Regions from separate parts of the Microbacterium trichothecenolyticum genome, predicted to be linked through region 1. Evidence: riboswitches for the same ligand, from Rfam matches in the RefSeq annotation. Region 1 holds a riboswitch; the other holds the start of a gene.
The links. Region 1 has a riboswitch for glycine ahead of QE412_RS01575 (aminomethyltransferase family protein). Riboswitches for the same ligand answer to the same signal wherever they lie in the genome.

Region 1 (7,568 bases):
CACGGGACCGCCGTCGAACGTGCCGCCGGCGTGATCCGCGCGCTGCGAGAACGGGTGCGACGGCAGGTACGGCGCGAGGTGGGCCTTCGCCGCCACCGGGCCCACGCCCGGGCCGCCTCCGCCGTGCGGGATGGCGAACGTCTTGTGCAGGTTGAGGTGCGAGACGTCGCCGCCGAGGTCGCCGAAGCGGGCGAAGCCGAGCAGCGCGTTGAGGTTCGCACCGTCGACGTACACCTGGCCACCGGCGTCATGAACGGCCTGCGTGATCTCGAGCACGTCGTGCTCGTAGACGCCGTGGGTCGAGGGGTACGTGATCATCAGCGCCGACAGCGCCTCGGCATGCTGCGCGATCTTGGCGCGCAGGTCGCCCAGGTCGACGTTGCCGGCCTCGTCGCACGCGATCACGACGACTTTCATGCCCGCGAGCACCGCGGAGGCGGCATTCGTGCCGTGCGCCGACGACGGGATGAGGCACACCGTGCGCTCGGCGTCGCCGTTCGCGAGGTGGTAGCCGCGGATGGCGAGGAGCCCCGCGAGCTCGCCCTGCGAGCCGGCGTTCGGCTGCAGCGATACCGCGTCGTACCCGGTGACCTCGGCGAGCCAGCGCTCGAGCTGCTCGATCATCGCCAGGTAGCCGAGCACGTCGGCCTCGGGGGCGAACGGGTGCACGCGCGAGAACTCCGGCCACGACACCGCGGCCATCTCGGTCGCGGCGTTCAGCTTCATCGTGCACGAGCCGAGCGGGATCATGCCGCGGTCGAGCGCGTAGTCGCGGTCGGCGAGCGACTTGAGGTACCGCATCATCGCCGTCTCGCTGCGGTGCGCGTGGAAGACCGGGTGCGTGAGGTACTCGTCGTCGCGGTGCAGCGCCTCGTCGACGCCACGCAGGGCGACGCCCTCGGGCAGTTCTTCCGTAGTCAGCCCGAACGCGTCGAGGACGACGGCGAGGTCGGCATCCGTCGTCGTCTCATCGACCGAGACGCCGACGGTCGCGTCATCCACCCACAACAGCTGGTAACCGCGCTCGCGGGCGCGGTCGACGACGTCCTGCGCACGGCCCGGCACGTGCACGCGCAGGGTGTCGAAGAAGGCATCGCTGGTGAGGTGCAGGTCGAAGGAACGCAGAGCGGATGCCAGGGCGTCGGCCTTCTGCGCGACCCGTGTCGCGATGCCCTTGAGCCCCTGGGGGCCGTGGTACACCGCGTACATCGCCGCCATGACGGCCAGCAGCACCTGGGCGGTGCAGATGTTCGAGGTCGCCTTCTCGCGGCGGATGTGCTGCTCACGCGTCTGCAGCGACAGGCGGTAGGCGGGGTGGCCGACGGCATCCTGAGACACGCCGACCAGGCGACCCGGAAGCTGGCGCTCAAGACCCGCGCGCACGGCCATGTAGCCCGCGTGCGGACCGCCGAAGCCGAGCGGCACGCCGAAGCGCTGGGTGGTGCCCACCGCGACGTCGGCGCCGAGCGCGCCCGGCGAGCGCAGCAGCGTGAGGGCGAGCAGGTCGGCCGCGGCGACGACGAGGCCGCCCGCGCTGTGCACCGCGTCGGCGACGGCCGAGAAGTCCCACACGCGCCCGGTCGCGCCGGGGTACTGCACGAAGGCGCCGAACGCCTCGGGCAGGTCGCCGTCGTAGGCCGTCTCGACGATGCGGATGCCGACGGCCGTCGCGCGGTGGTGCAGCAGCGCCTTCGTCTGCGGCAGGGCGTCGACGTCGACGAGGAAGACGTCGGTCTTGGCCTTCGACGCGCGGCGGGCGACGAGCATGCCCTCGACGACCGCGGTGGACTCGTCGAGCATCGAGGCGTTTGCCGTGGCGAGGCCCGTCAGGTCGGTGACCATCGTCTGGAAGTTGATGAGCGCCTCGAGGCGACCCTGCGAGATCTCGGGCTGGTACGGCGTGTAGGCGGTGTACCAGGAGGGGTTCTCGAGGACGTTGCGCGCGATCACCGACGGCGTGAAGGTGTCGTAGTAGCCCAGGCCGATCAGCGGGCGTGCCGATCGGTTGGCCGAGGCGAGCTCGCGCAGCTCGGCGAGCGCCTCGGCCTCGGTCGCGGCGGGCGGGATGTCGCTCGTCGGGCGGGGCTGGACGTGGATGGATGCCGGGACGGCGGTCTCGACGAGCGCCTCGACGCTGTCGTACCCCACGATCTCGAGCATGCGGGCCTGCGCCGCGGCATCGACGCCGATGTGGCGATCGACGAAGACGGCCGGGGTACCGGTGACGGTCCGCGGGGGAAGAAGGGTGCTCATGCGGTGAGTTCCTCATAGGCGGCGCGGTCGAGCAGGTCGCCCGGAAGGTCGCCCTCGATGCGGATCTTGATGAGCCACCCGCCGTCGAACGGCTCGGCGTTCACGAGCGAGGGGTCGTCGACGACGGCGTCGTTCACCTCGACGACGGTGCCGTTCAGCGGCGCGTAGAGCTCGCCGACCGACTTGGTCGACTCGATCTCGCCGCAGACGTCGCCCGCGGTGACCGCGGAGTCGGCGCCGGGCAGCTCGACGAAGACGACGTCGCCGAGCTTGTCGGCGGCGAAGTCGGTGATACCGACCGTCGCGATGTCGCCCTCGAGGGCGATCCACTCGTGCTCGGAGGTGTAGCGGAGGGAGGTGAGGTCGGTCATGCGTTTCTCCGGTAGAAGGGAAGGGCGGTGACGGTCGCGGGGATACGGGTTCCGCGCACGTCGATGGTCAGGTCGGTGCCGAGGTCGGATGCCGCGGGGGCGACGAACGCCATCGCGACGGGGTGGCCGAGGGTGGGGCTGAGGGCGCCGCTGGTGATCTCGCCGACGACGTCGTCACCGTGCAGCACGGCGTATCCGGCGCGGCCGGCGCGGCGTCCCTCCGAGACGAGGCCGACGAGCACGGGGGCGTCGGACGGCGCCGTGGAGACGCCGTTCTTTCCGACGAACTCTTCTTTGTCGACAGCGACGGCGCGGCCGAGACCGGCCTGGGCGGGAACGATGTCGCGCGAGAGCTCGTGGCCGTACAGCGGCATGCCGGCCTCGAGGCGGAGGGTGTCGCGCGCGGCGAGTCCGCACGGCACGAGGCCGTCCGACGCGCCCGCGGCAAGCACGGCGTCCCACAGCGCCCCGGCCTGTGCGAGCGGGATCAGCAGCTCGTACCCGTCTTCGCCCGTGTAGCCGGTGCGGGCGACGAAGAGCGGCGCGCCGTCGAAAGTGCCGTCGGTCCAGGCGTAGTAGCCCAGCGCGTCGAGCGGGGTTCCCGAGACCTCGACGCCAGGGGTGGAGCTCAGGATGCCGCGGGCTCGAGGCCCCTGGAGGGCGATGAGCGCGTAGTCGTCGGTGACGTCTTCGACGCGCAAGCCGGTCGATCCGGCAACGAAGGCGAAGGAGCGTGTACCGGTCTCTTCGGCTGCGACCTCACCTTCGGCACCGACCTCGGCGGCTGCGCCTGTCGCGGCCTCCGGCGCGGGGCCCCACGCGGCGCGAGCGGCCTCGAACGCCGCGTTCACGGCATCCCGATTCCCGGCATTCGCGATGACGAGGAAGTTCTGGTCGCCGGTGCGGTAGACGATGACGTCGTCGACGATGCCGCCGCTCTCGGCCAGCACGAGCGAGTACTTCGCCTTGCCCACCTTCATCGTCGAGATACGACCGGCGAGCACGTAATCGAGGAACGCGGCCGCGGCCGGACCCTCGACGAGGATCTCGGCCATGTGCGAGATGTCGAACAGGCCGGCGGCCTGCCGAACAGCGTGGTGCTCGGCGAGGTCGGAGGTGTAGCGCACCGGCATGTTCCAGCCGCCGAAATCGGTGAACGAGGCGCCGAGGGCCTCGTGCCGATCGTTCAGCGGCGACGTGCGGGGTGGAGCGGGGGCTTCGGTCATGAGTTCTGCCGTTCGCGATGACGGACAGACGCCGGGCGGCGCCTGAGAACTCCCCCTCTGTCATGGGCCTGAGAGTTTCGCTCCGCGATCGCGGGGCTTTCACCGTCGGCGGATCCGGCGCGGTGCACCCGGATCACTTTCCAGAGTGGCCCGATCGACGCGGTACGCGTACCTGAGAGATTGGCGGGGAGGCTTGCTCCTTCGGTGCCCGGCAGCGTGCGCCGGAGCTCTCCCGCATCGATCATGGGGCCGGTGTGGACTTGTGGGCTCAGCTTAGCGGAGCTTCGGCGAGCGCCGTGAGAGGTTCAGCTGTTGTCCTGCTTGCGGAGCTCGGTGGCGTCGCCGGGGACGCAGAGGGATTCGCCGGCGATGAAATAGTTGCCTGGGGCCGTGGAGAAAGTCAGGCCCGCAACCGGGCCTCCCGAGGCGTAGACGACATAGTCGGGGCTTTCGACCAGGCGAACCTGCATGCCGAGCGAACGCCAGTAGTCCGCGATCTTCCTGGCGTCGGCCTCGTGGTCGCTGTCCGGCGCAGGAGCGCCATATGAATAGGAGTAATCCGCTCGTTCACCGCGACGCGCCCCGCAGTTGCCAACCTCTGGGGCGTGGCTTCGCGACCACCCATCGACCTGAAGCTGCCCCGCGCTTTTCTCGATCGTGCTCACAAGGGCGTCGCGCGCTTCGGCTGGGCTCATTTCCACCTCTTTGCTCGTGCCACATGCCGAGACGACAAGCAGCGATCCCAATAGAAGGACTCCGGCGAAGACGCGCTCGACGCAGAATCTAGTACCCAGTGCCATGCGCAAGCCCTTCGATAAAAGCCTGTTGGAGAGGAGTGGGACCGGGTGCAGCGTACGGCGAGACAGCGTCTGAATACCCGCTCGTCGCGAGCGCTACATTTCGCAACGACTCGGTGCGGATATCAAGGTATCCGGTACCGCTCGGGGTGAGCACGCCATGATCGGTGACGGGTTCGGGCCCATCGCCTCCCACCACGCTGAAGCCATGGGCGCCGAAATCGGGGCTGATGGGATTCACGGGATGCTCCGGAGAGAGACGTCCGGTCCAGGCCCACTGATCGCCTCCCGCGGGATCGATGGCCCATACGTCTTGGGCCTGCCCGGCGAAGACGTGGTCGGCGTGAAGGTCACTCGCAGAATCGATGTCAGCGGGGAGACCGGCTGACCCCAACGTCACATATGCATCAACGTGAACATCGTCACGTGTAAGAGCAATCGACGAAGTCGTCGTCCCGTACGAGTGAGCCACGACGTTCACCAGCGCCCCTGGGCGCATCGCATCCACAACCGCCAGATCGCGCCCGAGATTTGCTGCTCCCCTCTCGGCGAATGCGTTGCCCATCACGCCGAAACCACCTTCGGCGACAGGAATGGGAGGCGTCTCATACCCAACCCAGGCCACGACGGCGTGCTCCTGCTCCGGAGCCAACCGGTTCTGCAGGTCGGCGAGATTTTGAGAGGCACGCGTCCAATCCTCGATTCCCTCCGTCGTGGTTCCCATCCCGGGCACCGCGAATGTGACGTTGTCCGCGGCGTCGAGGTCTCCAATCGAAATCGCCGCCAACGGTGGCGAGTCTGCGGTCAGCGTGATCAAGCTCCGGGGAGCCCCGCCGTCCGGCGTCACGAGAGACGCCTGAACGGCCTCCAACCCCGCCACCCGAGTGCGCGCCTGCTCGAGCTGCTCCGCGTGCGCGACAGCCGCACCGCGTCCACCGAGCATCTCGTGGAACGTCGGGGGCTTCTCCGCTTCGGCGAGCGCGGCACGTGCTTCATCGAGTTGGGCGTCGAGCCAGATGCGGTTGGCTTCGTCGCGTGCCGCGTATGAGACTCCGCCGAGGTTGCCGATGATGGCCGGGGCCGCGTGAATGAGCGCGTCTTTCTGCGCCTCGTCGAGTTCGGCCCACCAGGGCCCGACGGCGGCAGGCTCGGCCTGGGCGAGAATGGCGGCCAGCCCGGGTCGCCCCTGAAGGAGAGCCGCGAGGCTCGATCCGTCGGCGCCCGCGAGAGCATCGAGCACCTGGGCGGGAGTGGCGCAACCGGTGAGCAAGGCCGCCCACTCGTCCGCGCCGAGATCGGGCACGGCTATCGCGCTCCGGAGCGCTGCGGCGGCTCCCCGCGCGGCGGCATCCAGCGCCGATCTCGCGTCCTCCAAAAGCGAGCGCGCTTCCGCACGGACTCCGGATCCCATGAAGGACCGCCGGTCGGGGCCGAGCCACCCGGAGGTCTCTGGGGACGCATCCTGGAACGCTGAGGCATCCAGCTGGTCGGCGCGGTCCCACAGCTCGATGGCGTCTCCGGCCCTCCCCCGCGCAGCATCGAGGGCGGTGGCGAACTCCTCGATCGCCGCCTGGCCCGCCCGGAAGGCGAACGCCATCGCGGCCCAACCGGACGCGACCGCGACGACGCGGGTCTCATAGGCGTCAGCGGCGTCGCCCGCCCATTCCGGAAGCGCCTGCATCGCACGGAGTTTCGCGGCGACGTCGTCAGCGCGCTGCGCGCGGGCTCGCCACACGGCCGCTGCCTGGTGCAATGCGCTGACATCGCCGGGGATTAGCTCGGACGGATCGCGGGTGTCACCCAACGCCGCTGTCATTCGACGGTCCAGCCCTCGACGGCCCCCAGCGCTCGGACGTCGGCTTGCGCGCCGGCATCCATGTTCTCGAACATGCCCGCCACCTCGCGTAGGCCCGTAGCCAGCGCGTCGACGGCACGACGGCGCTCGGCTGTGCAGTCGTTCATGCAGCCAATGAACTCCGCCAGGGCGAGGCTGAGGTCGGGCTGGTCCGCCAGGGTCAGAACGGATAGTTCGGCGGCGTCGGGCGCCATGTCGCCCATCTTCGCCGCCGCCCTCCGCAACTCGTCGACGGATACAGAAATGGCCCCCATGCGAAGCAGTGTAAACACGTAGCGCATCGGGCGAGATCCTCCTGTGGAGAACTTCGCCTGCTGGCCGCGAACTCCTACGTCACTTCCACCACATTCGCTCCCGCGTCGAGAGCGTCCAGACTCTTCGCGCTCTTCGCCTGCATGCACCTAGAGAAGACCGAGATGCTTTCCCGGGATCGCCACATCTCTGCCGCTCTGCTCAAGGTTTCTCTGGGCGTCTTACCGTCGTCGAGCGCCTTTTTCAGCGTCTGAACGGCCGAGACGACCTTCACGCAGGCCGAGAGGGTGGCGGCATCCCCTGTCCGTTGAGTGTCCAAGAAACGCCGCGCGGGTGAGCCCATCAACGGCGTGTTCTGGACGCTCAACGTGCACCGGCATAGCGACGCGCGATGCGACGCCAGGGCGCGGGAGCCGGCCGGTCAGCGGCGCGTGCAGCTTCCGGATGCCACGGGGGTCGACAGCGAATCCATCTGCGCCATCACGGGTAGCAGTTCTGCGGGCGTCATGGCGTAACCGACGTTGTCGTCGGTGTCGGAACGGGCGAAGACGATACCCGCGACCTCGCCGCCGGTCGTGAGCAGGGGCCCACCGGAATTACCCGGTCGCACGATGCCCGCGAGCGCGTAGATGTCGCGCGGGGTCGAAGCGGTGTCGTAGATGTCGGGCACGGGAACCGTGCCCTCGGAGAGGATCTGCGCACTGCCCGAGGTGAACGGCCCGCCACCGGGGTATCCCTGCACGACGGCGGGCGAGCCCACGGGGAGCGTCGACGAGATCGACAGGGGCGCGGCATCCAGGTCGTCGACCGAGAC
Region 2 (7,568 bases), 3.2 Mb from region 1:
CGGGGTCGCGCCGAGGGACGCGACGCTCTCGTCGATGGACTCGGGGATGTCGCGGACGCCGTGCGCGGTGAGGCGGATGACGGGAGGGGCCGCGTAGATGAGGGTCGCGATCACCGCGGCGGCGGGGCCGATGAGGAAGATCAGCGCGAGCGGGGCGAGGTAGACGAAGGTGGGCATCGTCTGCATGAAATCGAGCACCGGGGTCAGCACCCGCTCCACGCGACGCGAACGCCCCGTCCAGATCCCGACGGGGATGCCGATCAGCAGCGAGAAGAACACCGCGGCCAGGGTGATGGCGAGGGTCTGCATGGCCTCGAGATACAACCCCTGCACGCCGATGACGACGAGGAAGCCGACGGTGAGGAGGGCGACGCGGACGTTGCCGAACACCCACGCGATCCAGCCGAAGAGCAGGACGCTGCCCAGCCAGCCGATCTCGGGGTAGCCGAGGCCGTAGGGGGTCGCCGCCAGCAGCGCCAGCAGTGCTTGCACGACGGCGTTGACGACCACGCGCACGCCGTCGAGGGCGAGGAGGACGACGTTGGAGGACCGGTTGTCCGCGACCCAGTTCTTCACGGCGTCGAAGAAGCCGTGCACGTCGTTCAGTGCCGCCATGGGGAGCGTGTCCGTGCCCTGGCCGTGGGCGAGGGCGAACGCGAGCAGCCACAACACCCCGACGCCGATGAGGATGGCGGCCCGTGCGGAGATCCGTCGCGGGCGGGGAGCGGCCTGGAGGGCACCGGCCTCGATCTTGGTGATCTCGACCGTGGTGGGGGCGACGGGGGCGCTCATGACGGATGCCGTTCGCCGGCGACGGCACGAAGCACCGCGTCGCGGTCGACCACGCCGATGACCGTGCCCGTGGCATCCGTCACCCGGACCGGGATGGAGCTGCCGAGGACGATCGGGATCGCGTCGGCGATCACGGTGTCGGCGGGCAGGGCCGGAGCGTCGGGGGCGGTGTCGCCGGGGCGGGCGATCCACTTCAGCGTCAGGACGCTCGCGATCGGCACGTCGGAGACGAAGTCGGCGACGTAGTCGTTGGCGGGGGCGCCCACGAGGTCGGCGCCGGTCCCGATCTGCTGCAATTCGCCATGGCGCATGATGAGGATGCGGTCGCCGAGCTTGAGGGCCTCGGAGAGGTCGTGGGTGACGAAGACCATCGTCTTGCCCATGTCGTGATGAAGCCGCACGATCTCCGCCTGCATGTTGCGGCGGATGAGCGGGTCGAGGGCCGAGAACGGCTCGTCGAACAGCAGCACGTCGGGGTCGCCGGCCAGGGCACGGGCGAGGCCCACGCGCTGCTGCATGCCGCCGGACAGCTGCGAGGGGTAGCGCCACTCGTATCCGTCGAGGCCGACGAGCGAGACCATCTCCAGCGCCCGGGCGCGGCGCTCGGCCTTGCCGACGCCGCGGATCTCGAGTCCGTAGGCGATGTTGTCGACGACGGTGCGGAAGGGGAGGAGACCGAAGTGCTGGAACACCATCGCGGCCTTGGTGCGGCGGAACTCCCGCAGCGGTCCGGGTCCGAGCCCCAGCAGGTCGTCGCCGCGCATGGTGATCGAGCCCGCCGTCGGCTCGATGAGACGGGTCAGGCAGCGGATGAGGGTGGACTTGCCCGAGCCGGACAGGCCCATGATGACGAACACCTCACCGCGACCGACCGTGAAGCTCAGGTCGCGGACGGCCACGACGTTGCCGGTGCGCTCGAGGATCTCGGCGGTGCTCAGGTCGGCGAAGTCCGGGTTGTCGATGACTTTTTCGGGGTTGTTTCCGAAGACCTTCCAGAGGCCGTCGACCGCGAAGTCCGCGACGCCGGCTGCGGCGGAGCTGTGAAGGGGTGGTGCCGTGATGGTGCTCATCGGTGGGGCTCCCATTCGTTGAGGAGGGCGTCAGGGCTTCGCCGGGGCGAACCAGTGCTGGGGTTTCGGGTCGAGGTTCTGGTACACGTGCCGGGTCTCGCGGTACTCGTCCAAGCCGGCCAGGCCGAGCTCGCGGCCGTTACCCGACTGGCCGAATCCGCCCCACTCCGCCTGCGGCAGGTAGGGGTGGTAGTCGTTGATCCACACCGTGCCGTGGCGCAGGCTGCTCGCCACGCGCTGGGCGCGGCCGGCATCCTGGGTCCACACCGCGCCGGCGAGTCCGTACGGGGTGTCGTTGGCGATGCGCACGGCCTCGGCCTCGTCGCGGAAGGTCTCGACGGTCAGGACGGGACCGAAGCTCTCCTCGCGCACGACGCTCATCGAGCCGTCGCAGCGGTCGAGGACCGTGGGCAGGTAGTAGAAGCCGTCGGCGAGGGCGTCGTCGGTCGGCGCGTGGCCGCCGCAGCGCAGGACCGCGCCCTCGGCGACACCGGCCTGCACGTAGGCGTCGACCTTGTCGCGGTGGGCGGCCGAGATGAGCGGGCCCGTCTCGGCATCCGCGTCGAAGGGGCCGCCGAGGCGGATGTGCTGCGCGCGCTCGACGAGGGCGTCGACGAAGGCGTCGTGGAGCGACTCCTCGACCACGAGCCGGGCTCCGGCCGAGCACACCTGGCCGCTGTGCAGGAAGATCGCGGTGAGCGCGAAGTCGACCGCGGTGTCGAAATCCGCGTCGGCGAAGACGATGTTGGGGTTCTTGCCGCCGAGCTCGAGCGCGACGCGCTTGATGCTCTGGGCGGCGGCGGCCATGACGCGCCGGCCCGTCGCGAGGCCTCCGGTGAAAGACACGAGGTCGACGTCGGCGTGGGTGGTGAGCACCTCGCCGACGTCGGCGCCCGTGCCCGTGACGAGATTCGCCACGCCCGCCGGTAGCCCCGCCTCGGTGAGCGTGTCCATCAGGAGCATCGCGGTCGAGGGGGTCAACTCGCTGGGCTTGAGGACGAACGTGTTGCCCGCCAGCAGCGCCGGGGCGACCTTCCACGCGGCCTGCAGAAGCGGGTAGTTCCACGGGGTGATGAGGCTGCAGACCCCGACGGGGGCGTACTCGATACGGCTGCGGGTCGATTCGCTCCCGGTGTCGACGAGTCGCCCCGGGTGCGCGCCGGCCTGGCTCGCGTAGTAGCGGAAGCACGCCACGATGTCGGCCATGTCGTAGCGCGCCTCGACGATGCGCTTGCCGGTGTCCCGGGCCTCGGCCTCGGCGTAGATCTCCGCGTCGCGTTCGATGAGGTCGGCGACGCGTTCGAGCAGCCGCCCGCGCTCGCGCTCGGGGGTTTCGCTCCACGCGCCTGATCGCCAGGCCGAGGATGCCGCGGCGACCGCGTCGGCGGCATCCTGCGCATCGCACTCGGTCACGGTGGCGACGAGCGTGCCGTCGGCGGGGCAGCGGATCTCGCGGGTAGCGGGGGAGTGCGGCTCGCGCCAGGCTCCGCCGATGTACAACGAGGAGGTCATGCGGTCACGCCCACCTTCGCCGGGCCGTCTGCCACGTAGTAGGGCAGCTCCTCGGCGGCCAGCGGCTTCACGCCGCGGATGAGGTCGGCCGCCTTCTCGGCGATCATCATGACGGGCGCATAGATGTTGGCGTTCGTCACGAACGGCATGACCGAGGCATCCACGATCCGAAGCCCCGTCGTACCGTGCACGCCCATGGTGAGGGGGTCGGTGACGGCCATCGGGTCGTCGGCGGGCCCCATCTTGGCCGTGCCACAGGGGTGCAGCGCCGTCTCGGCCTCGCGGCCGACCCACTCGAGGATCTCCTCGTCGGTGCTCACCTCGGCACCGGGGGCGATCTCGCCGCCGTTGAAAGGGGCGAGCGCCGGCTGCGACAGGATGTCGCGGGCCACGCGCACGGCCTCGACCCACTCGCGGCGGTCGTTCTCGGTGCTGAGGTAGTTGAAGACGAGCTCGGGGTGCTCGGTCGGGTCGGTGGAGCGGATGCGCAGGCGCCCGATCGTGTCGGCGTACATGGGTCCGACGTGCACCTGGAAGCCGTGCTTCACGTCGGCGATCTGCCCGTCGTAGCGCACCGCCACCGGCAGGAAGTGGAACATCAGGTTCGGCCAGCGCACCTCGTCGTTCGAGCGCACGAACCCGCCGCCCTCGAAGTGGTTGGTCGCCGCGGGGCCCTTGCGCCCGAGCAGCCATTTCAGTCCCGTCAGCGGCATGCTGAGCGGCCGCAGGTAGGGCTGCATCGACACCGGCTGCGTGGCCTCGTGCTGGATGTAGACCTCGAGGTGGTCCTGCAGGTTCTCGCCGACGCCCGGCAGATCGACGATGACCGGGATGCCGAGCGACTCGAGCAGGTCTGCCGGGCCGACGCCCGAGAGCTGCAGCAGCTGCGGGGTGTTGATCGAGCCGCCGGCGAGCACGATCTCGTTGCCGCGTACGGTGTGCGTGCGCCCGTTGCGGCGGTACTCCACGCCGACGGCGCGCGTTCCTTCGAATAGGATGCGGGTGGCCAGCGCCCGGGTCTTCACGGTGAGGTTCTTGCGGCGCCGCCACACGGGGCGGACGTACGCACGGGATGCCGAGAGCCGGCGGCCGTGGCGCACGTTGCGGTCGAAGGGCCCGAAGCCCTCCTGCCGGAAGCCGTTGACGTCGTCGGTGCGGGGGTAGCCCGCCTGCTCCGCGGCGTCGAAGAACGCCTGGAAGAGGGGGTTGGTGGCGGGGCCCTTCTCGAGTTCGAGGGGACCGTCGTGACCGCGGTGGGGGTCGCCGGCGGCGGCAGCCAAGGCGTTCTCCATGCGCTTGAAGTAGGGGAGGCAGTGCGCCCAGTTCCACGTCTCGAGGCCCGGCTGCTCGCCCCAGCGCTCGTAGTCGAGCGGGTTGCCGCGCTGGAAGATCATGCCGTTGATCGACGAGGAACCGCCGAGCACCTTGCCGCGCGCGTGGGCAACGCGGCGCCCGTGCATGTGGGGCTCGGGCTCGGACTCGTACTTCCAGTCGTAGAGGGCGTGGCCGCTCGGGAAGGTGAGGGCGGCGGGCATCTGGATGAAGAGGTCCCACGGGTAGTCGCTGCGTCCCGCCTCGAGCACGAGCACCCGCGACTGCGGGTCGTCGGACAGGCGGCGGGCGAGCACGCTTCCGGCGCTTCCGCCGCCGACGACGATGTAGTCGTAGGTCGTGGAGTTCTCGCGACGAGTGGTCATGGCATCCTCGGGTCCGGTGTTGCGCTGAAAGAAACTGCTGTGCGTTGGACGCAACAGTAAAGGGAGCGACGGGATCGGACGAGGCGTTTCGAGGGGCCGTGACGCACTGTTTACACGGCCGTTACGCTCGGCGGGGATGCGAGTCGATCATGTTGCGTGTTGCTCAATACGCATTGTGTTGCGCACTGCGATGCAATAGCGTCGCGGCCACGACAACTTCACACGCGCCGATCGAACCCCCGCGGGAGAGCCCGCGTCCCACCCGGACGCGGCGCCGAAGGAGCAAGCCCTCCCCGCACAATCTCTCAGGCCCAAGACCGCGGGGGCGAGGCGCACTCTGGAAAGCAGGCTCCGCCTGCGCCCACGGTGAAAGCCGCCACCCGCGGTGAAGCTCTCAGGCCCGATGACAGAGCGGGGAGGTGACCCACCCGATCGCCGCGCCCGCGGCACGACAGGGAGCCTCCCACCATGACCGTTCTGTCCCCGACCACCGCCGCCAGCCTCCTCACCGCTCCGCTCGCCGAGATCGACCCGGCCGTCGCCGCGGCCCTCGACGCCGAGCGCGACCGCCAGCGCGACACCCTCGAGATGATCGCCTCCGAGAACTTCGCCCCGCTCTCCGTCATGCAGGCGCAGGGGTCGGTGGCCACCAACAAGTACGCCGAGGGCTACCCCGGCCGCCGCTACTACGGCGGATGCGAGCACGTCGACGTGATCGAGCGCTTGGCGATCGAGCGCGTGTGCGGTCTGTTCGGTGCCGCGTACGCGAACGTGCAGCCCCACTCCGGCGCTCAGGCCAACGCCGCGGTGCTGTTCGGCCTGCTGCAGCACGGCGACACCATCCTCGGCCTCGACCTCGCCCACGGCGGCCACCTCACGCACGGAATGCGCCTCAGCTACAGCGGCAAAGCCTTTGATGCGGTCGCGTACCACGTGGATGCCACGGGCGCGGTCGACATGGACGAGGTCGCCGCCCTCGCCCGCGAGCGCCGGCCGAAGCTCATCATCGCCGGCTGGTCGGCCTACCCCCGCCAGCTCGACTTCGCCGCCTTCCGGGCCATCGCCGACGAGATCGGCGCGTACCTGTGGGTCGACATGGCGCACTTCGCCGGTCTCGTGGCCGCGGGCGTGCACCCCAACCCCGTGCCGCACGCGCACGTGGTCACCTCCACCACACACAAGACCCTCGGCGGCCCGCGCGGCGGCATCGTGCTGACGAACGATGCCGACATCGCCAAGAAGATCGACCGTGCCGTCTTCCCCGGTCTGCAGGGTGGCCCGCTCGAGCACGTCATCGCGGCCAAGGCCGTGTCGTTCCTCATCGCCGCGGGTGACGAGTTCGCCGACCGCCAGCGCCGCACCCTCCGTGGGGCTCACATCATCGCCGAGCGCCTCACGCAGCCCGACGTCGTGGCCGAGGGCGTGCGCGTGCTCACCGGTGGCACCGACGTGCACCTGCTGCTGGTCGACCTGGTCGAATCGCCCCTCGACGGCAAGCAGGCCGAGGACCGCCTGCATGAGGTGGGCATCACCGTCAACCGCAACTCGGTCCCCAACGACCCGCGCCCGCCGATGGTCACCTCGGGGCTGCGGATCGGGACGCCCGCTTTGGCCACGCGCGGCTTCGACGACGAGGACTTCGCCGCCGTCGCCGACGTCATCGCCGAGGCCCTGCGGGCAGAGATCTCGCCCGAGCGAATCGCCGAGCTTCGCGGTCGCGTGGCCGCCCTGGCATCCGCTCACCCGCTCTACGAGGGCGCCGTCTGATGGTCGTCAGCGCGTTCGACCTCTTCTCGATCGGGGTCGGTCCCTCGAGCTCGCACACGGTCGGGCCGATGCGGGCGGCCCTGACGTTCGCCGAGCGCCTGCGGGATGCCGGGCAGCACGAGCGCGTGGTCCGCGTGCGCATCGACCTGCTCGGCTCGCTCGGCGCCACGGGACGCGGCCACGCCTCCGACCGCGCCGTGCTGATGGGGCTCGAGGGGCACCGGCCCGAGTCGTGCGACCCCGACCTGCTGCGCGATATCGAGGAGCGCGTGCGCGCCGACGGCATGCTCTGGCTGCTCGGCACGCACCCGGTCTCGTTCGACGTGGATGCCGACCTCGTGCTCGACGGCCGGCGCTCGTTGCCGTTCCACCCGAACGCGGTCGTGTTCACGGCATCCGATGCGAGCGGCGCTGTTCTCGCGGAGGAGACCTTCTATTCGGTGGGCGGCGGGTTCGTCGTGACCGAGGCCGAGGCGGGGGGCTCCCGATCCCACGAGGAGGTCTTCGTCGCACACCCCTTCCGCACCGCCGACGACCTGCTCGCGCGCTGCGACGAGACGGGCCTGTCGATCGCCGAGATCGCGTTCGAGAACGAGCTCGCCCACCGCGACGGGGATGCCGTGCGCGCGGGGCTGCGGGCCATCTGGGACGTGATGAGCGGATGCATCGAGCGCGGTGTTTCGACCCCCGGGGTGCTCCCCGGCAGGCTCCGGGTGCCCCGTCGCGCCCA

Region 2: another riboswitch for glycine. It lies ahead of glyA (serine hydroxymethyltransferase); the one in region 1 lies ahead of QE412_RS01575 (aminomethyltransferase family protein).

The regions. Positions count from the first base shown of each region.
Region 1 covers NZ_JAUTBF010000001.1:335,115-342,682, reverse strand. The annotation lists gene gcvP (aminomethyl-transferring glycine dehydrogenase) at 1-2,253, opposite strand, end outside; gene gcvH (glycine cleavage system protein GcvH) at 2,250-2,624, opposite strand; gene QE412_RS01575 (aminomethyltransferase family protein) at 2,621-3,850, opposite strand; glycine riboswitch at 3,898-4,000, opposite strand; glycine riboswitch at 4,001-4,095, opposite strand; gene QE412_RS01570 (hypothetical protein) at 4,156-4,650, opposite strand; gene QE412_RS01565 (alpha/beta hydrolase) at 4,634-5,950, opposite strand; partial or broken gene QE412_RS17655 (putative T7SS-secreted protein) at 5,963-6,463, opposite strand; gene QE412_RS01560 (hypothetical protein) at 6,460-6,756, opposite strand; gene QE412_RS01555 (MarP family serine protease) at 7,176-7,568, opposite strand, start outside.
Region 2 covers NZ_JAUTBF010000001.1:3,507,816-3,515,383, forward strand. The annotation lists gene QE412_RS16540 (ABC transporter permease subunit) at 1-792, opposite strand, end outside; gene QE412_RS16545 (quaternary amine ABC transporter ATP-binding protein) at 789-1,862, opposite strand; gene QE412_RS16550 (aldehyde dehydrogenase family protein) at 1,893-3,374, opposite strand; gene betA (choline dehydrogenase) at 3,371-5,071, opposite strand; glycine riboswitch at 5,304-5,401, shown strand; glycine riboswitch at 5,403-5,491, shown strand; gene glyA (serine hydroxymethyltransferase) at 5,540-6,838, shown strand; gene QE412_RS16565 (L-serine ammonia-lyase) at 6,838-7,568, shown strand, end outside.